Regions from separate parts of the Mesobacillus stamsii genome, predicted to be linked through region 4. Evidence: riboswitches for the same ligand, from Rfam matches in the RefSeq annotation. Region 4 holds a riboswitch; each other region holds the start of a gene.
The links. Region 4 has a riboswitch for cobalamin ahead of J2S25_RS07400 (ABC transporter substrate-binding protein). Riboswitches for the same ligand answer to the same signal wherever they lie in the genome.
Positions count from the first base shown of each region.

Region 1: it holds a riboswitch for cobalamin, as region 4 does, so the genes downstream of both, J2S25_RS10935 (anaerobic ribonucleoside triphosphate reductase) here and J2S25_RS07400 (ABC transporter substrate-binding protein) in region 4, are expected to answer to the same signal.
Region 2: it holds a riboswitch for cobalamin, as region 4 does, so the genes downstream of both, J2S25_RS15755 (FecCD family ABC transporter permease) here and J2S25_RS07400 (ABC transporter substrate-binding protein) in region 4, are expected to answer to the same signal.
Region 3: it holds a riboswitch for cobalamin, as region 4 does, so the genes downstream of both, metE (5-methyltetrahydropteroyltriglutamate--homocysteine S-methyltransferase) here and J2S25_RS07400 (ABC transporter substrate-binding protein) in region 4, are expected to answer to the same signal.

Region 1 is NZ_JAUSUN010000011.1:97,970-103,189, forward strand. It holds gene J2S25_RS10925 (QueT transporter family protein) at 1-168, shown strand, start outside; gene J2S25_RS10930 (MBL fold metallo-hydrolase) at 207-1,331, opposite strand; cobalamin riboswitch at 1,677-1,855, shown strand; gene J2S25_RS10935 (anaerobic ribonucleoside triphosphate reductase) at 2,061-3,923, shown strand; gene nrdG (anaerobic ribonucleoside-triphosphate reductase activating protein) at 3,920-4,414, shown strand; gene J2S25_RS10945 (3-oxoacyl-ACP reductase) at 4,582-5,220, opposite strand, start outside.
Region 2 is NZ_JAUSUN010000024.1:23,183-28,402, reverse strand. It holds gene J2S25_RS15760 (heme ABC transporter ATP-binding protein) at 1-823, opposite strand, end outside; gene J2S25_RS15755 (FecCD family ABC transporter permease) at 820-1,878, opposite strand; cobalamin riboswitch at 2,007-2,188, opposite strand; gene J2S25_RS15750 (hypothetical protein) at 2,254-3,030, opposite strand; gene J2S25_RS15745 (FtsW/RodA/SpoVE family cell cycle protein) at 3,336-4,523, shown strand; gene J2S25_RS15740 (ATP-binding protein) at 4,890-5,220, opposite strand, start outside.
Region 3 is NZ_JAUSUN010000002.1:176,242-181,461, reverse strand. It holds gene J2S25_RS02330 (glycerophosphodiester phosphodiesterase) at 1-309, shown strand, start outside; gene J2S25_RS02325 (glycerophosphodiester phosphodiesterase) at 338-1,255, shown strand; cobalamin riboswitch at 1,589-1,779, shown strand; gene metE (5-methyltetrahydropteroyltriglutamate--homocysteine S-methyltransferase) at 1,938-4,265, shown strand; gene J2S25_RS02315 (PTS transporter subunit EIIC) at 4,682-5,220, shown strand, end outside.
Region 4 is NZ_JAUSUN010000006.1:182,005-187,224, forward strand. It holds gene cobD (threonine-phosphate decarboxylase CobD) at 1-895, opposite strand, end outside; gene cbiB (adenosylcobinamide-phosphate synthase CbiB) at 852-1,835, opposite strand; gene J2S25_RS07395 (adenosylcobinamide amidohydrolase) at 1,832-2,548, opposite strand; gene J2S25_RS07400 (ABC transporter substrate-binding protein) at 2,592-3,566, opposite strand; cobalamin riboswitch at 3,721-3,919, opposite strand; gene J2S25_RS07405 (DUF2515 family protein) at 4,036-5,181, opposite strand.

The sequences.
Region 1 (5,220 bases), on a different contig from region 4:
TTCACCTTCACGATGTTCCTGATTGCGATTGAATTGAATCTCGCATTCCAGCTGCCGTTCTGGTTCACATGGCTAACAACAGCCGCGGGTGAATTTATCGTAATGGCTATCGGTATTCCCGTAATGCTCGCAATCCATAAACGAGTAAATCTCGAGAAGTTGATATAAGGAAAGAAACCGCACGGATTTAATCCATGCGGTTTTTATTACGTTTCATCATTAAAAACTCTATAGGATTCTGTCCTCCACCAGGCAAGGTCCGGAAACTGGTCTTCACCTACGATGACGGTTTCCCCAATTCTCGGAGTCGCAATCTCGACTCCAGATTCCTCTGCAGCCCGGACTGCCCGTTCAATTGGATCATGCCAGGCATGGAGCGACAGAGTAAATGCCCCCCAATGTACCGGAAGAAGAAGCTTTCCTTTCACATCCTGATGTGCCTGTACCGTTTCTTCAGGAAGCATATGAATATCTGCCCAGCGTACGTCATATTGGCCGCATTCCATCAGCGTCAGGTCAAACGGGCCATATTTCTCGCCAATCTCTTTAAAATGCGAACCATAACCGCCATCGCCACTGAAATATATTTTTGTATCCCGGGCAATGATGACCCAAGAACACCAAAGCGTTGAGTTACGGTCGGCAAGTCCGCGGCCAGAAAAATGGCGAGCCGGGGTGCACGCGAGCTTAAGGCCTTCGAAAGTATATTCATTCCACCAATCGTGTTCACTGATCTTCTCTTCTGGAATTCCCCATCTTGCCAAATGGCTTCCAACACCGAGAGGAGTGATGAACTGTTTTACCTTTTCTTTCATATTCATGATTGAACCATAATCAAGATGATCATAATGGTCATGCGACAGTACCACAGCATCGATTGCTGGCAGATCCTCGATTTTGAAAGGAAGCTTTCTGCTGTACCGCTGGTTTTTGATTGGAAACGGTGTTGGCGCTTTCCCAAACATTGGATCAAACAGAATCGTTTTCCCCTCTACCTCAAGCATGAAAGCCGAGTGACCAAACCAGGTAACTCTTGCTGAATTAGAACGATCTATTCCTGGAGAATAGGGTACGATCGAAAGGGGAGTCCGAGGTTTTCTTTCGACCTTACTTTTTAAAAATTCCCTTATCATGGAAAGCATCGACCCAAAACTCGTATCCCACTCGTTTCTGTTCAGATTAATGAATTTCCCCTTTTGATATTGCGGAGACTGTGCGAATAATTCCATCTTCTCTTTTGACTGCTTTCCGCCAAAAGTCGGATGAATCTTCACAACCGCATACCCAAGTCCAATAATCCCGATAAAAATAAATAGTATATAGATGATCATGTTTTTATATAGCACCCTATTTCTTGAATTATGAAGGAGACAAAAAAGTTTTTTCTCGATTTCAATATCACCGTAGAACCTGTCCTTCCCTTATTCCTTTATTATTCCATAATTTTATTGATAAGGAAATCTAAACAGCTTACTCCCTTTTCCACTTTATAACGATGATAATACTTTTGAAACATCTTTCCCCGTTTGCCAACTCGAAAACGTTTGATTAAAAGTTGTTTTCCTCTCAAAAGATTTGACGTTACCTCCGTAAATCCTTGAATTATTTTCTGAGTATATGATAGATTTACTTTTTATTAGAAAAATGATAAACTTGATTTCTCTACAACAATATATGGTGTTTAGTTATATATAGGTACTACTATATGTAGTTTAATAGGGAAGTTAGGTGCAATTCCGACGCTGTCCCCGCAACTGTAAAGCTGACGATGATTCAATGCCACTATGCAATCGCATGGGAAGGGAATCGGAGAATGAAGCTAAGCCAGGAGACCTGCCTATATAAAACAAATTTAAACATTTCTTCGGGGAGTAAGAAATGGAGACGATTCACTTTCTTAAATTCTGAACGTTTCCATTTTATGCTGCCTATTACTGAATAGGCAGCTTTTTTATATTAAGGAAAGAAGGGGTTACATGAAACTTTACGATTTAAAAATTCGATAATATTTAGAAAAAATCAAGTATAAGTGATAATAGTTATTTAGGAGGAGAAAAAGAATGGAAACAAAGCAAAACCCTTTAAATCTATTAGAAGTATTCAAGGAAATTACAGGCAGTAAGAATCAAGACTTAATACAAGAAAACGCAAATGTCGATGGCAAAAGCCCTATGGGAATGATGGGACTCTTTGCCTCTACTAGTGCAAAGTTTTACGCAATTGAACATATATTATCTAAAGAAGTAAAACTAGCTTATGAGGATGGTTATATACATATTCATGACTTGGATTATTATGTAACTGGAACAACAACATGCGTTCAAATCGCATTAGGAAAAGTATTAAAAAATGGCTTTGATACTGGTCATGGACATATGCGCGAACCAAAAAGCATTGTTTCTGCCATGGCATTAGTCTCTATTATTTTTCAATCTAATCAAAATCAACAACACGGTGGTCAAGCTATGAGTAACTTCGATTTTGATTTAGCCCCTTATGTATATAAGACGTACAAGAAAAATGTTCAATTATTAGAAGACGTTCAAGCCGGCTGTGACATTGAAGAAAAAGCATGGGAACTAACAGATCGAGAGGTTTATCAGGCTTGTGAAGCGTTTATTCATAATAGTAATTCCATGCATAGTCGGGGTGGTGGGCAAGTCCCTTTTATTAGTATTAATTATGGGTTAGATACTTCAAGGGAGGGTAGAATGCTTGTTAGGAATATGCTCCTTGCTACTCAAAAAGGATTAGGGAGTGGCGAAACACCGATTTTCCCAATTCAAATTTTTAAAGTAAAAGATGGTATTAATCTTAATCAAGGTGATGCCAATTACGATCTATTCAGATTGTCACTTCAAACAACAGCAAAACGACTTTTTCCAAATTATGTATTTGTGGATGCTCCTTTTAATTTACCCTACTATAAAGAAGACGACCCTGAAACTCATATTGCAACAATGGGTTGTAGAACAAGAGTATTAGCCAATGTGAATGGTAAGTCCACTCCGGTGGGCAGAGGAAACCTATCGTTCACTTCTATTAACCTGCCCTTAATTGCGTTAGAAAGTGATGGCTTAGAAGAATTTTTCAAGAAGCTAGAGCATTATGTGGACTTAGCAAGTCAACAATTATTTGAAAGATTCTTATATCAATCGAACAAGACACCTGTAAATTTCAAATTCTTATATGGTCAAGGCATTTGGAGGGATTCAGAAAAACTAAATAAAGATGCCTCTCTAAAAGAGGTTCTTCGTCAAGGTACATTGTCCGTTGGGTATGTTGGTTTAGCTGAGGCATTAGTTGCCCTGACAGGGAAACATCATGGGGAAAGCGATGATGCTCAGGAACTAGGGTTAAAAATTGTTTCTTTTATGAAGGAAAAGATGGACCATTTTACAGAGATGACAAAATTAAATTATACCTTGCTAGCAACACCTGCTGAATCCTATGCAGGCAAAGCTTTAAGACTTGCTCGCAAAAAGCATGGGATCATAAAAGGAGTAACAGACAAGGAATGGTTTACGAATAGTAATCATGTTCCAGTTGAGTATAGGATTAATGCAATCAATAAAATTAAGAAGGAAGCACCTTATCATGCTTTAACAAACGCCGGTCACATTACATATATTGAATTAACTGAAGATGCTTCAAAGAATATTGATGCTCTAGAAACTTATGTTGTTGCTATGAAAGAAAATGGGATTGGTTATGGCAGTTTTAATGTACCAGTTGATCGCTGCCTTCAATGCGGGTTCAATGGTGTAATTTATAATGAGTGCCCTAAGTGTAATAATTACGAGGAACATAACATTGAACGCATAAGAAGAATAACTGGATACTTGGTAGGAAGCATGGACAAATGGAACAGTTCAAAATGGAATGAAGAAAAAAACAGAGTAAAACATGGGTATCAGAAATGAGAATTATGAAAATCGACACTGATTCAACAGATAATGGAAACGGTATTCGTACTGTCATTTATGTCTCAGGTTGTATACATTATTGTGAGGGATGTCATAATCCCTCCTCTTGGAATGTAAACCATGGGATGCAGTTCCGTATAAATGAATTAATAGACATTATCGAAGAAAATACTATCTCAGATGTAACAATAAGTGGTGGAGATAGTCTTACTTTTCAATATGAGGATACGTTGAGGCTAGTTAAGGAAATAAAAGCGCAAACAAACAAGAATATATGGTTATATACTGGTTATATATTTGAAGAGTTGCCTGAGACTAAAAAAGAGATATTACCTTATCTTGATGTAATTGTTGATGGGCGGTTTGAAGTAGCAAAAAAGGACTTACGCATCTTATTCAGAGGTTCGTCCAATCAACGAATTATCGATGTACAAAGAAGTTTAGAGGATGGTACTACGATTCTTTGGAAAGACGGCCAATACAACTAAAGAACTTTTAAACCTTATCCATCTATTGGGATTTAAAGGGTGGGTTCCATATTTTCAGAAAATGGTAGACTACCCCTTTGAATGAAAAGCGAATTATACAACAAAAGGAACACGAAAAAATTTAAGCCGCAAGCTTATTTATGCTAGCGGCTAGTGATTTGTTAGAGCTACCTCATCACTAATCCACCATCTATGTTTAAACATTGTCCGGTTATAAACGACGAACCTTCAGAAGCAAGAAAAACAACGGCGTTAGCAATGTCGTCAGGAGTTGCCAAACGTCTCATTGGCGTCAGCTGAATAATTGATTCGCGAACATCTTCCGTTGTTTCCACGCTAGAATCCGTTGGGTAAGTAAGCCCAGGAGAAACTGCATTCACAGTAATCCCGAAAGAGCCAAGGTCAGCTGCTAATGATCGGGTAAAGCCTAATAGTGCCATCTTAGCAGTAGTATAGTCATGATACGGAATGACAGGGAAATCGATTAAATTACTGACAATATTGATTAGTCTTCCAGACATTTGTTCTTTCATAAAAGGCATTGCTGATTGACATATGTTGTAAGCTCCTTTAACACTGCCATCCAATTGCTGTTGGTAGTCGTCCCAATTCGTTTCCCACGCTGTTTTCCTTGTTTTCGGATTAAACGTATAATGGCTTAAGGCATTGTTGACAACTATATCAATCCCGCCAAAACTGTCTGCCAATTTCGCTACCATTGCTTGCACTTGTTCTGGGTTTCGGACATCTGCCTGAAAGGCTTCTGCCTGACCGGAAAATGTTTTAATTTCGTTAACTACGTTTTC
Region 2 (5,220 bases), on a different contig from region 4:
CAAGATACGATGCGTCTATTTGGAAATTGGCTGCTTGATTGCCGTCTGATTTAGGAACGAGCAGCAGCTGTGGCCGGGCAATTTCAGGATGCGGATGATTTTTGACCTTTGTCTTGTAAACAGCCTTGATTCGCTCTTCTTTTAAAACCTCAGCAGGAGTATCAACAATCAGTACCTCGCCATTTTCCATTAGCAGTAGCCTGTCGCAGTAAAGCGAGGCTAGATTCAAGTCATGAAAAATCGAGACCACCGTCAACTCCTCTTCTGCCGCCCATTTTTTTAGCAAATCCAACAGCTCTTTTTGAAAGCTAAGATCCAGATGGTTCGTCGGCTCATCAAGCAGCAGAATCCTCGGCTGCTGCGCCAGTGCCTGCGCAAGATAGACTCGTTGCCTTTCACCCCCGGACAGTTCAACAATTGATTTTTCCTGCAGATGGGTGATCCCTGTCTGTTCCATCACTTTGAGAACAATCTGCTCATCTTCCTCACTCCAGCTGTGGAACCAGCCTTTCTGGTGCGCATAACGGCCAAGCGAAACGGTTTCTTTCACACGATATGGGAACGCCTGGTCGGAATGCTGCGGCAGGACCGCCATCATCCTCGCCAGCTGCTTCGGTGAATACTGAGTCAACGGCCGGCTATCCAGCTCGATGGCACCTTTTCTGAATTCCAATGCACCGCTGATCATTTTTAACAGCGTCGTTTTCCCGCTTCCGTTCGGACCAAGAATTCCGAAAAGCTCCCCGTGGCCAACCTGAAAGGAGATGCCCTTCAGCACCTCGCCGCCTGCGTATCCGCCAGTTAAGCCATTCACAGTAATCATCGTCCAGCACTTCTTTCTCTGCGATTTCTCATTAAAATCAACGCAAAAACCGGAGCACCGATTAATGCTGTAATCACACCAATTGGCAATTCTGATGGAGCAATAATCGTCCGCGAGATTAGATCGGCTAGAATCAGAAATCCCCCGCCAATCAGCACCGATAATGGCAGTAAATGGCGATGGTCAGGGCCCCAGATAGTCCTTGTTAAATGGGGAATAACCAGGCCGACAAAGCCGATCGTTCCTGACACTGCAACAGCCGAACCGGTCAAAAGTGAACCGGACAGCAAAATCAACAGCTTGCGGCGCTCGACGTTGACACCGAGATGCTGTGCCCGCTCTTCTCCAAAGGACATCGCATTTAACTCCCTCGTATTTGCCAACAATATCACCAGTCCAATAAGGAAGAAAGGAAAAATGATTTTTATATATTCCCAGCCACGCATCGAGACGCTGCCAAGCAGCCAGCCAATAATTTGCCGCAGCTCCTCGCCAGATAGGGCAATCATCAATGAAATGAATGATCCAAGAAAGGAACTTAAAATGATTCCAGTTAATATAATTGTCTCCACCCTAAGCAGTCTGTCGACTTTTCGGGCAAAAAATAGCACAAACAACACAGTGGCAAATGCGAACAGAATGCTAAGCATCGGCAGGGTGAATGCTCCAACCATAGGCAGTGACACGCCAAAAAAAAGCGTTGCAACTGCTCCAATGGAGGCACCCGAAGAAATTCCAAGCGTATACGGGTCGGCAAGAGGGTTTCGCAGCAGACCCTGAAATGCAGAGCCGGCGATTGCAAGTGACGCACCAACTAGGCCTGCCAGCAAAACACGCGGCAGCCTAATTTCCATGACAATACTAGCATGCATTGGATCGATCCCCTGTCCCTGTAACCGGAAAATATCTGTAAAAATGATTTCTATAATAGTAGAGACAGGAATGGCTACCGTTCCAATTGCGATCCCCAGCAGCATCGAGCTGATCAAGAATGCCATCGCAAATACATAGGCTATTCCTTTATTATGTAAAATGATCCGGGTAAATGGCCTCATTTGCTCCCCCCATTTTTTCGAAAAATAACAAAAAGACATCTCCATCTGAAGCGGAGATGTCCGAGTAAGCAAATGTTTTTACAAAAAAGACATAAAGCTTGTCGACACCTCCCTATCCTCGTAGGTTGGCTTGGTACAATGGACAGGCAGGTCTCCTGGCTTATGGTCAATGCTCGCTGTGCCTTCCCATACATTTGTACAGTGGCATTTCTCAGCTTGCTCCCATTTACAGTGGCGGGACCGCGTTGGATTTTCACCAACCTTCCCTATTAAGTCTCGTTAAAAAGACACCTGTTCATTTCAATATGCAATGATCCATTCCAACTCATTATACACGATCTTCCAACAATCGCGGCAAAAATTTTGTTGTTCTACTTATTGTGCAAGCAAGCTCCATTCCTTTAACTTTTTATCAAAAACAATTCTGCCGTCCGGTTGGCTGCGACTTGCTTCTTTGTATTCATCATGCATGTCATCCATGTCGGCAAAATCTCCGATAATCCAGATTGGTATTTCCATCCTGTTGCGGTTCTGTTGCATCTGTTTCAGCGAAAGCACAGCCCCTTCCTTCAAAGCAGGGATCAACGCTTTAAGAATTTCTTTGCTTACTGATGGATAAGACTTTTTTTTGCGGATTCCAAGCAGCATTTTTTCCGGCTTCATTTCTCCGAGTTTGCTTGATAGAACATCGCCAAGCATGCGGTAAAAGTCATTGAAATTGCGATAATAGATCTTGTTGAACCAGCCATCTTCATTGGACAAATAAACAAACCGATTATTAAGCTGATTGTAAAATGGCAGCTTCAAATGATGCTTGATATGTCCAAGATAAAGGAGTTCGGCTATTTCTTGGGCGGTCAGCACGTTCAGCGCTTCCACTTCCTCAAAATCAATCCAGCAAAAGTCACCGAATGCATGTACATTCGCTTGTGCCAGCTTTTCAGCATTGTCACCAGGTACATATTCAAATAAAGTATGACTGTTAAATTCGCCATCCTCATAGCGATGCTTCAACAGCAACAGATGGGCAAATGGATCTTGTAACGACTTGAAAAATTCATGAAATTCGATTCCATGCGAAAGCACATAATGGTCCCGTTCGTTCATGTGGAGATATAGTAAATCCCTGCTATAAGGATGGTTCCTTTTCAACTGCAAAACCTCCTGGAGAATTCTAAGCTTCAGAACGACAGCTTCTTCCATTCTAACAAAAACGCAGGGAAATATCTTTCTTCCGAGTCATAAATATTATCCACTCCACCTATAAAAAGAATCCCCTTGTTACAGAAACCAAACCCTCCCATCATTCGTCTAATCCATATCTGAGTCGATTCCCGAGTCAGGGGTTGTGAGCGTTAGCGTTGTCTGTTAACATAAAATGGTAGGAACTTTGCCTTTAGGGAAAACGAAACCAGATAGTCGATTATTAGGAAAACGAATGGAACCGGGTGGAGCGAATGGATACAACGACTAAAAAATATGATCGTTTTGATTGGACACTGACACTGCTCCTATTGCTGTTTTTTCTAACCAGCTGCCTTGCGATTTATAGCGCTCAGAAAACCGGGCAATATATTGGGCAGAACTTTTTAAGTAGGCAAATATTCTGGTATATCGTTGGTTCAGGAATCATTGCAGTAGTCATGATGTTTGACAGTGAACAATACCGTAAACTCTCCTGGTATTTATATGGATTCGGGATTTTTCTGCTCATCTTCCTATTTTTCGCCCCTGCCAGCATTGCTGAAGAAAGAAACGGGGCAAAAAGCTGGTTTTTCATCGAACCACTTGGATCATTCCAGCCATCTGAATTCATGAAAGTCTTTTTGATTCTAGCCTTGAGCAGTGCCATCTATGCCCATCATCAAAACCATCCTAGCAGGACCCTCCAAACTGATTTCCTGCTGTTCGTCAAACTTGGAGTCATTACCGCCTTGCCGCTGGGACTGATTTTAATGCAGCCTGATCTCGGAACATCTCTTGTAATCATAGCGATTTTTACTGGAATCATCCTCGTCTCAGGCATCACCTGGGCTATCATCCTGCCTCTCTATGGAAGCGGAGCCGCAATAGGAGCCAGCATTCTTTATCTCGTCATTTGGAAGCCGGAAATTCTGAAAGAATATCTCGGAGTAAAAACGTATCAATTTGGCCGCATCTATGCCTGGCTTGATCCGGAGAGCTACCCGGAATACGGTTACCATCTGTTGAAATCCCTTAGTGCGATTGGCTCTGGCATGCTGACAGGAAAAGGAATCAATGGCAGTGAAGTCTATATTCCCGAAAGCCATACGGACTTTATTTTCAGCGTCATTGGTGAAGAATTTGGCTTTATCGGCGGCAGTTTTGTTATCAGCCTTTATTTCCTGCTCATCTACCACCTGACCAAAACAGCACTGGATACGAATGACCCTTTTAACATTTATATTAGTACAGGGGTTATCAGCATGATTGCCTTCCATGTCTTTCAAAATATCGGAATGACCATTCAGCTGCTGCCGATTACGGGGATCCCGTTGCCTTTCATCAGTTATGGCGGAAGTTCGTTGATGGGCAATATGATGGCAATGGGGCTGATCTATGGGATAAGGTTCCATCATAAAACCTATATGTTTGCTTCAAAAGACAGAAGTTTCGGTCTGTAATTTGATGGGATCATAAACAAAAAAAGGCTGAGCAACTCAGCTTTTTTTCATGGAATGATGGCGGATCGCTTGTCAGGCCTTACCATATGGCTTCAGTGCTTCTTCTTTATTTTACCGATCCCAAACCTCATTATGTAGTTAACTAAAATTGTCGATGAAAAATATGACGAGAAGAACGATGAAGGCATAAAAACTAAGATGCAGCAGTATAGTAGTGAAAAAATCTTTCAGTTTGTCAAATGAAAAAGGTTCACTTTTTCTTACCCTTGCTCTCATATCCAGCTTATCCTCCCTAGAAATACTATCCATTAAGTCCATTTTTTTCTTTTTATCATAGCATAATTTGGGGGAATTGTGACGGAAATCTCAGCCGCAGGGCAGCAAGATCATAAAAATTGTCCCCTTTCCTTCTTCACTCTCGACCTTGATTTTGCCCCTCATTCTTTGGATGATATCATAGGAAATCATCATCCCGAGGCCAGTACCTTTTTCCTTTGTTGAGTAGTATGGATGACCGAGCCGGGCGAGCTGTTCCTTTGTCATGCCAATGCCCTCGTCCCGAAATTGGATCCTTACATAACCCTTATCAACCTTAGCAATGATATAAATACTGCCTCCTGAAGGCATTGCCTCAATCCCATTTTTCAGGATATTGACAAATACCTGCCTGATTTCATGGGCATCCCCTTTAATGCAA
Region 3 (5,220 bases), on a different contig from region 4:
CATTTGCCGTCGTTAATGCGAATGAAAAAAGTAGCTCCCGACGCGAATATTGCCTGGTTAGTCAATAATAAAATTTCTTTTCCAATCGATCATATGAACATGCTGGACCTCGAGGCTTTGCATGTTCATAAAAAAATGGTATTGCCCCCTCCTGAGGAGTATCAAATCGGTGCAAGGGAATTATATGATAAAATACGCGTTTGGACGGTAAACGATCCAGCGGAAATTGGCCAACTGTTAGACGTACAAGTCCAAGCGATTATTACCGATTTTCCCGAAAGAGCGATTGCGATAAGAAATAAGCGTTAACACTTAACAAACACGAAGGATGTTTATCATGAAGAACCTAATGCTAGCTGGTCTTGCTTGTCTTGTTTTTTTGATACCGATAGCGGTTCCCTGGGCGATTCATGCATTGGCGTCAAGGCAAAACAATGTTAACCAAGCCCCGATTATTGTAACTGTTTCGGTAATTGCCCATCGCGGTGCGTCCGCGTATGGGCCGGAACATACATTGCCAGCCTATAAACAGGCCATTCAAATGAAAGCAGATTATGTAGAGATCGACTTGCAAATGACAAAGGACGGCCAATTAATCGCGATGCACGATGAAACACTCGCTAGAACTACGAACGTTAAACAAATATATCCACATCGCGCTCCATGGCGAGTAAAAGATTTTACTTTAAAAGAAATCCAGCGTTTAGATGCTGGCGCTTGGTTCAATCAGGCAAACCCGAAGCTAGCTCAAAAAGACTACCTAGGTCAGCCAGTACCAACATTAGACGAAGCGATTAAATTTGTAAAACAGCAGGCTGACGGGAAAGTAAGCCTTTATATAGAAACAAAAGCTCCAAATATCTATCCTGGAATGGAAGAAAAATTGATCAATATTTTAAAAAGCAACGAAATCCTCGACGATCCCAACCTCATTATCGAATCATTCAGTGAGGACAGCCTGCGCAAGCTAAAATCAATCGTACCACAAGTCAAGCTTATTCAACTCTACACAGCAAAAATGCTAAAAGGCAAAGATCCATCCCAAGAATTCAAGCGAATCTCCGATTATGCCTATGGAATCGGACCAAGCAAAGAGCTGGTAACACCCCAATTCATCCAAAATGCCCATCAGAACAAGCTCGTCGTTCACCCATGGACCATCAATACCCAAAAAGAAATGACAACCCTCCTCTCCCAAGGAGTCGACGGCCAATTCACAAACACTCCAGATAAGTTAGTTGGATTAATTAAGTGAAGTTCGGACAGGTTTAGCAGGAAAAGAGGAAAAGTAGTCCGAACTGGGGCGAAGTTCGGACAGGTTTCGGCGAAAAAGAGGAAAAGTAGTCCGAACTAGAGCCAAGTTCGGACAGGTTTAGCAGGAAAAGGGGAAAAGTAGTCCGAACTAGGGCGAACTTCGGACAGGTTTTGAAGGAAAAGAGGAAATGCCAGCAATTTGAATTTTTCACCATCTATATATTAGAACAAAGAGTAATCTTTTGACACCAGCCTCTTCTCATGCTAGTATTTTTATTAAATTTAAAAAATTTTTAATATTTGTTTACAGTTTTCTGTTTTTTTATCGAGAACTGTATCTCTGTTTGCTTCAGGTGCTGAGCAGCTTTGCTGTTTAGTTAAAAGGGAAGACCGGTGAGAAGCCGGCGCGGTCCCGCCACTGTATTGGGGAGCGACTTATCGTTAAGCCACTGTTTCGCTAGAAATGGGAAGGGATAAGGAGCGGTGAACCAGAGCCAGGAGACCTGCCTGTTGTACGCACTTTACTCTACGGGTGTATAGAGCAAGTGAAATACGCAGAGTTGAGAGGGATTCTCTCTCAGCTTTAATTAACGATGCGCATTGATCTCTCTTTTCCCCAAAAAAGAGGGATTTTTTTCGTTGTTTCACCTATTTTTTTAAAACAAAACGAGGAGTGTTTCACATTGAAAAACGTAATTAGTACAAATTTAGGTTACCCGCGGATCGGGGAGCATCGTGAATGGAAAAAGGCGCTTGAACACTTTTGGTCGGGCAAGATGGAAAAAGAAACTTTTTTGCTGCAAATGCAAGAGTTTCGTTTGGATCATCTTAAAAAGCAGTTGGATCAAGGGATTGATCTAATTCCTGTTGGCGACTTTAGCATGTATGATCATGTGCTCGATACCGCAATGATGTTTGGCCTTGTACCAGAACGGTTTGAATACAAAGGAGGCAAAGTGCCACTCGAAACCTATTTTGACATTGCCCGAGGAAATCGTTCTGCAGTTGCATCAGAAATGACTAAATGGTTTAACACCAATTACCATTATATCGTCCCTGAGTTAAATCAACGAAATCCAGCATTTGTGGAAAATCGTCCGCTTCATTTTTATCAAGAAGCAAAACAAAAACTCGGGATCAATGGGAAACCCGTTATTCTCGGTCCGGTGACGTTCGTAAAACTGGCCAAAGGGTACGATCAACAAGAATTAAAGGATATGGTGGAGCTTTTTACCCCTCTGTATGCCCAGATGCTAGGTGAATTAGAAGCGGCTGGAGTGGAGTGGGTTCAAATCGATGAACCGATATTGTGCACTACCCTATCTGCCGAAGAAATTCATTTGTTGAAAGAAACATACGAGACACTAACCAAAGCGGCTCCAAAAATAAAAATGATTTTACAGACGTATTTTGACCATCTTGATTATTTTGAAGAAATTACAAGTCTTCCTGTGCACGGAATTGGCTTAGATTTTGTCCATGATGATGGGCAAAACTTGAAAGCATTAAATACGTTCGGCTTCCCTCAGGACAAAATGCTTGCAGCAGGTGTGATTGATGGGCGAAATGTGTGGCGAGCAAATATAGAAGAACGAATCACCCTTCTTGAAAAAATTGCTGCAGCAGCAAAGTGTGAACAGTTGATGATTCAGCCAGCTTCAAGCCTCTTGCATGTACCAATAACTGTGAATAATGAAACTGAATTAACGCCCACTCTCAAAAATGCCCTTTCGTTTGCAGATGAAAAACTGCAGGAAGTTGCTCTTCTTTCAAAAGGAGTAAAAGAGGGAAAAGCAGCAATTGAGAAAGATATCAAAGCCAGTAAAGCTGCAATTGAGACGTTGAATGGTTCTCCTGAACGAAACAATACAAAAGTCCAGCTTGCTACTGCCAATCTAGAAGCAATGAACGCCGAGCGCCAAGCTCCTTTTGAAAGCCGCAGCAAACTGCAGGAGTCCGCTTTTCAGTTGCCCATTTTGCCGACAACCACCATTGGCAGCTTCCCGCAGACACAGGAAATCAGAAAGCAACGGTTAAAATGGCGTAAAAAAGAGCTGACCACGGAACAATATGAAGATTTTATCAAAGCTGAAATCAAAAAGTGGATTGAAATTCAAGAAAAGTTAGGACTGGATGTTTTTGTCCATGGAGAATTTGAACGTACCGACATGGTCGAATATTTTGGCGAGAAATTAGGCGGCTTTCAATTTACGAAATTTGGCTGGGTGCAGTCATATGGTTCCAGATGCGTCAAACCACCGCTCATTTTTGGGGATGTAGCATTTTTGGCTCCGATGACGCTGAAAGAGTCCGTTTATGCCCAATCGTTAACTTCGAAGCCTGTAAAAGGCATGTTGACAGGTCCGATCACCATCCTGAACTGGTCCTTTGTACGCGATGATCTTTCCCGGTTTACCGTTGCTAACCAGATCGCGCTTGCATTAAGAGAAGAAATTAACATTCTCGAAAAGAATGGAATCCAGATGATTCAAGTAGACGAACCGGCGCTTCGCGAGGGCTTGCCATTAAAAAAAGAAAAATGGGACAACTACTTAAATGCAGCTGTTCACGCCTTTAAGCTGGCAGTCTCCACAGTAAAAAATGAAACCCAGATCCACACTCATATGTGCTATTCCGATTTTGAGGAAATAATGGATGCCATCAACGCTTTAGATGCTGATGTAATTTCAATCGAAACGTCGCGAAGCCATGGAGAGCTTATCCAATCGTTCGAAGATACCACCTATGAAAAGGGAATTGGGCTCGGTGTTTATGATATTCATAGTAAACGAGTACCAACTATTGAGGAAATGTCCACCAACATTTCACGCGCCCTGAAAGTCCTCGATCCAAAACGATTCTGGATCAATCCAGACTGCGGGCTGAAAACAAGAGGAACCGAAGAAACCATCGAAGCACTTAAAATCATGATCGAAGCAGCAAAGGAAACGAGAGAGACAGTTGGGTATCCCGTCAAAGAAACAAATGCTTTTGTGAATGCAAAAGAGTAATCAATTTAGATGATGGTATGCAAGTGGGACTCTATCTTAAAACTTTTTTTGAATACTATACAATTCGTATACAGTCGATTCTGTTCCATGTTAGCTGGAAGCGCACTTCTACTATCTCAATCTGAAGTCATCTACTAACAAATAAGATGTAATTCTATTAAAAATTGATCGTCTCTCTATTTATAGAGATCGGTCTTTTTTTATGTTATCCACAATACCTTTTTTCAATAAATAAATTCCTCTCAAATAAATTTCCCTCCCCCCATTCATTTGTGTATTTGTACACGAAAATGTGTACAGTTATAACCTTTGTGTATCTATGCGAACTTACCTGAATACTATTGGAAACGTTTACAGTTATTTATATAATCTAAACATGATCGATCAAACAAAATATAAATAAGGAGGAAGCTAAAGTGAAAGGGTTTATGCAGAAACTAGGAAAATCGCTGATGATGCCAATATCTATTATAGCTGCAGCGGGTATCTTTTTAGGGTTGGCCGCGGTACTTCAAAACCCAAATATTGTCGGTGAAAGTTTTGTTCAAATCGAGACTGTTCAACAATTTCTGGGATTTGTTAGAAAGTTAGTTGGAACTTTATTTGGAAATTTACCGATCCTCTTTGCTGTATCTGTAGCCATCGGTTTAGCGAAGGATGAGAAAGCAACAGCTGCATTTGGAGCAATAATTGGATTTCTTTTATTTCATGTCACAATCAGTTATGTGCTAGGTATTCAAGGAATTACACCAGATTCCACATCAATTGATGCTCTTAAAGAGAATGGGTTGAATGAACTTGAAGCAACCACAATTGCATCTCAATATGAATTAGTCCTTGGAATATTTAGTTTCCGTATGAATGTATTTGGTGGAATTATTGTCGGTATGTGGACGGCATTTATGCACAATCGTTTTTACCAAATCGAGCTTCCTATGGCAATCAGCTTCTTTGG
Region 4 (5,220 bases):
CCGTTAGCAGATAAAAATTTATCTGGGACGGAGAAACGGTCAAGTTTCGGTTTTGATAAAAACGGAAAAGACGTTCTCTTTCCTGTTTGATTAAGGCAATCGTTTCTTTTATATAAGATTCACTATCGAGACACCATTCCCCTGCTTTCAATGCAATCGCATTTGTACTCCAATGGGGTTGGATCGCTGCAAGCTTGCTAATGACTTCTTGATCTGCAAGCAAATAGCCAAGCCTTAATCCAGGGATCGCAAACATTTTCGTCATCGATCGAATGAGGAGCAGATTCCGATATTCATGTATGTAAGGGGAAATAGATTCATATTCTTCGAGGAAGTCGAAAAATGCCTCATCGACAATTAGCAAGCAATGCAGCCTTGTGCACTCCTCTAGCAAATGAAGAATGATCGATTTAGGATAGTAGGCACCTGTTGGATTATTAGGATTGCATAGAAATAAGGCAGCTGCTTTCTGGAGCTTGTCACTTACATTGTCCTCGATCCAGGCCCCGTCAGCTGGCAGCTGGTGATACTCAATTTGGCAGCCATTCCCCCTGCATGCTTCTTCGTATTCTGAAAAAGCAGGCTGGACAATCACCACCTGTTTCCCTGCAAGCATCCGGCCAATCAGGGAAATAATTTCAGCGGCTCCATTTCCGAGAAGCACCTGATTTTCCTGCAATCCTTCGCGATCGGCTAGCTTTCTTTTTAAAAATGTCCCGTTTGGGTCGGGATACTCATGAACCGATTCTAGGAGTTCGCCCCAATTTTCTTTTACCAAAGGAGGTGGTCCCAGTGGATTTATATTGGCGCTGAAATCCAGCTTTTCCTTTGGAATGGTCAGGTTCATTTCTTCATATAAATAATGTGGATTGGCACCATGAGATGGCCACTTCAAAGACAATTCCCCCAAGCCACAGCACTGCTAAAAAGAGCGGAACAGTCGCTGTTACAATTTTGTTTGCTGCTACCATATGATTTTTCTCAAGAGGGACAAGTTCTTCGCCCATCGTGGCGCGTTTCGATACGATCCCTTTATAATAATTGATGCCTCCAAGCTGGATCCCCATGATCGCAGCCACAGCGGCCTCTCCCCAACCGCTGTTCGGACTTGGGTGCTTTCTGGCGTCGCGCCTAACCATTTTCCAGGCAGACATTCTAGTAGTGTACATCGGGCGGTTCATTATGATCATACAAAGAGAAGTTAACCGGCTTGGTAGCCAGTTCACCAAATCATCCAGTTTTGCCGATGCCCAGCCAAATTCAAGATACTTCTCGTTTTTATAACCAACCATCGAATCACAAGTATTGATTGCCCGGTATATAAGCGCAAACGGGGCTCCTCCAATGGCCGCCCAGAAAAGCGGAGCAGTAATGCCATCGCTCGTGTTTTCAGCAACCGTTTCAACGGCCGCTCGGACTATTTCTGGCTCATCAAGCCGTTCTGTATCGCGGCCAACAATCCAAGAAAGCTTTTCTCTTGCCTCTTCAAGATTGTTAGTAACAAGTGGATCATAAACCGATAGACTAGCTTCCTTGAGACTTTTTTGGGCAATCGCGGTAGAAATCAGCATCGCTTCCATGAAAATGCCCGCTGCTGGATGGATGTAGTAAAAAATGGAAGTAACCAAGATGGCAATGCCCCCTACAATCAGCAGAACAACGATCACCATTGCCGTGCCTTTTGCCTTTTTGCCGCTGCCCCTATTCATTATGCGGTCCAATTTGTAAATAAGTGTGCCCATCCATTTCACCGGATGCGGCCAGTCCGGCGGATCCCCCACAAACCAATCAAGGAGGACAGCAAATGTTACGGCGATAAGATGATGGACGATCACTTCTTCCCCCTTTTCTGGCTGCTCCTAATTGCTTCGACTGTACATTCATAGACACCTTTGCCAATGATTTGTCCAAGAGGAGTTATCGTGCCGGCATATTCCAGCTTTTGCCCACGCTGGGAAGAGGCGATGAGAATGCTGTCAGTTGAAGTACCTGTTGCCACGGTCCCTGACAAGGAGTCCCTTATCTCCAAATCATGCAGCGCCTTTGTTTTTGCTTCTGTTGCTGTGATAATACTTTGGATGAACGCTTCTTCGGTCAGTTCACCGCTTATGTAAATCCAGGTATTGATCGTTCCAGGTGATGAGTCATTGGAATAATACTCCCTGCTTCTCGAGGCATCCACCGCATTTCCCACACCTGCTGTTATAACGAAAAACACTGAAAACCCTTCTTCTTGATATTGCTTATAACATACATCTTCTGTCCTCACGGCAGTCATCATCCCCACCGTTTCCTTCGGCTCTATTCCCTGTTTCTTCAAATATTGGCTCATTTCTTCCCGATGGTCCCTGCAATTATAATCCTTGTTCACATGGCGGTTCACGAAGCTGCTGTACCAGCCCGTTCCCGCGCCAACAACTCCCGAAGAAATAGTTCTTAATGGAATAGGAGATTTCAAGACAATGAAATCTCCTGTCACTTCAAGATGGCTTGAGCCTATTTCCACTGCTGCTGCCTCGTCTGAGCCATTTGTAGGAAGCAATACCATTTCTGGCACAGCCTCCTTTAAATGTGAAAAAGGGCTCAACTTTTTAGTTAAAAACATCTGGGTAAACCGCTTTTGCAAGCTCTTCTAACCCTTCTGTCAGTCTCGGCCCTGTTCGCGTCACCTTGTCTGAATGTACATCAACTACGCGATTTTCTTTGACCGCGGTAATATTCTCCCAGCCTTTGCGGCTTGTTACATTTTTAACTGGCTCAGGTGTATAGTAACCGTGGGTGGTAATAATCACATCTGGATTTCTTTTTATAATTGTCTCTGAATCCAGCTTAGGCCATCCCTCTTCGGTAACGGTATTCTCTGCATTTATGATCTGCAGCATTTCATCAATGAATGTATTTTTCCCAGCTGCATAAACCTCCGGCGCCGGAGATACTTCTACAAATACTGACTTGCGATCTTCCTCTTTTATTGCTTGTGCTTTTGTTTGAATCTCTTCCGTTTTATTCTTCATGTCCGCAATCATCGCATCCGCTTTTTCCTTTTGGCCGGATGCTGTTCCCAGCATGCTGATCGATTCATATACTTGATCGAAAGTTGTCGCATCATTCACGACAAGTACGGTAATGCCCGCATCTCTAAGCTGCTGCAATCCAGCTTCCGATGTATGGGCACTTGAAGCATGGGCAAGAACCAAATCAGGCTTCAAAGAAATGATTTTCTCGACATTAAACTCCATGCCGCCAACTTTCTCTTTCTCCGCCACTTGTTCAGGGAAATTATCAAAATCAGAAACTCCAACAATCTGTTCCTCCAGACCCAACCCGTATGCAATTTCTGTATTGCTTGGAATCAGGGAAACAATTTTTTCCGGTTTTGATTCTATTGTTACATCTTGTCCTGTTCCGTCTGTGATCACTACAGGGAAAGTCACTTCTGCCTGCGGGGCTGTTTCTGCAGTGTTTGTGTTTTCTTGTTTCGTCTTATCCGCATTGTCGCTGCCACATCCAGCTAGCGACCCAATCAACAGCAATAAAGCAAATAGGAACGCGTTCCACTTTTTCATCCTTCATTCCTCCAAATTATCTTTTAAAGTACCAATTTTTTTTAAAAAACCGTCTATAAACCTAAAAAAACACCCCCATTATTCCATGGAGATGTTTGTGCCGGTTTGTCTATTAAGACAGAATCGTTCTCAAACACCTCCTATCCTCGTAGGTTGTGAAGCAAAGAATCTGGCAGGTCTCCTGGCTTCTGGTCATTGCAAATCAAGCGCCTTCCCATACAAAAAGTACAGTGGCAACATGCTTGAAGCTCCCAGTTACAGTGGCGGGACCGCGTTGGAATTTCACCAACCTTCCCTATTAAGTCTCTAAACTAGAAATGCGTTTAGAAAACACCAAATCTTTATGTATTTAATTTTCCGTTGGTATATATTATACACAATTTTTGTCGAAAAAAGTGTCAATTTGAGACGAAATGACTAAAAGTTTTTTCCCAGCGAATGAATCCTACTAATCTCACCCAGACTCTTCTCATAAGCTTTGTTCATCTTCCCGCAAAAGAATCGCTTCCTTCGTCATAACCGCCAGTTCTATTTTTTCAATGGTTTTGCAGTAATGATGAAAAATATCTCCATCACAATGATCCTTTCTTTGAAAATAATCCAGTACACGCCAATCCTCAAACCAATCCCCGTTCTCTGCCTCTTCTTGAGGAATATTCGGCCAGGCGTATTTTAAAGACGGGCTGTACAGCCGCTCGGCACCTTTCCTTAACTCGCAATTTTTGACGCGCCGCTTATAAAGGGAGCGAGGAAAAGATTCGTTTACATCATTAAATACATCTGGCCAATAATCTTTTCGCGAGCCCGTGTGTGGGTGCTCATCGGCCCATTTCAAAACTCCTGACAAAATCTTTTCCTGCTGAAAAAGCAGCGAATACAATTTTTTTCCGAATAAAATTCTCTCGTGAAGCGAAGTGAAATACCGTAAGGCTGCGCCAGCAAGGGATGCTTTCTCCGTGTCATTCCCAGCTGCATAAGGAAAAATAGTGTTATTAAGGTTCAAGAAATCATACATTTTAAAGCTGACCGTTCCTGTAACGATTTTTTGATAATGCTGATTTTGAATCAATCTTTTTTCCAAGTAGTTTTGTTCATTAATCACCATTGCAATCGCTAAGCTAGTTTTGTCGCCACTATTCCAAAAATAATCCCACATCGTCTCCATAAAGGTAGAAATACCAAAATAGCGCAAAAGGTAAAACATTTCTTTCTTGACCTTGACACTCAAGTCATAAATCAAAAATTGGGGAAATACATCCTGAAAAATCAACCAACTACCTCGTTCCAAAAATGCAAAAAAATCTTCCTGCTCTCGTTCAGGCAAAAGCTTTGTTAACAGCTCCCCTTTTAAATCGGTCATATTCCATCCAACGTTACGGGAAACCATATGTCCAAGCAATGCCCAGTGTATTTCAGGATGCTGATGGTAAAAATCAAAGTACGCTTGCGTCCGCGTGCTATTGTTTTGGTTGAGTTGTCTCGTCTGTTCTTTTATCACTTGGATTCTACTTTTATCTTTTTGTGATAAACAGGGGAGTTCCCCAGAAGTCTTCTTGTTTGCCTTGTTCTTTAAGTCTTTTTTAATATCTGAGAAAGAGTTCAGCAAAAACGGCATCATCCTTCATATGAATTCATTTTTAGTGGATCAGTTATT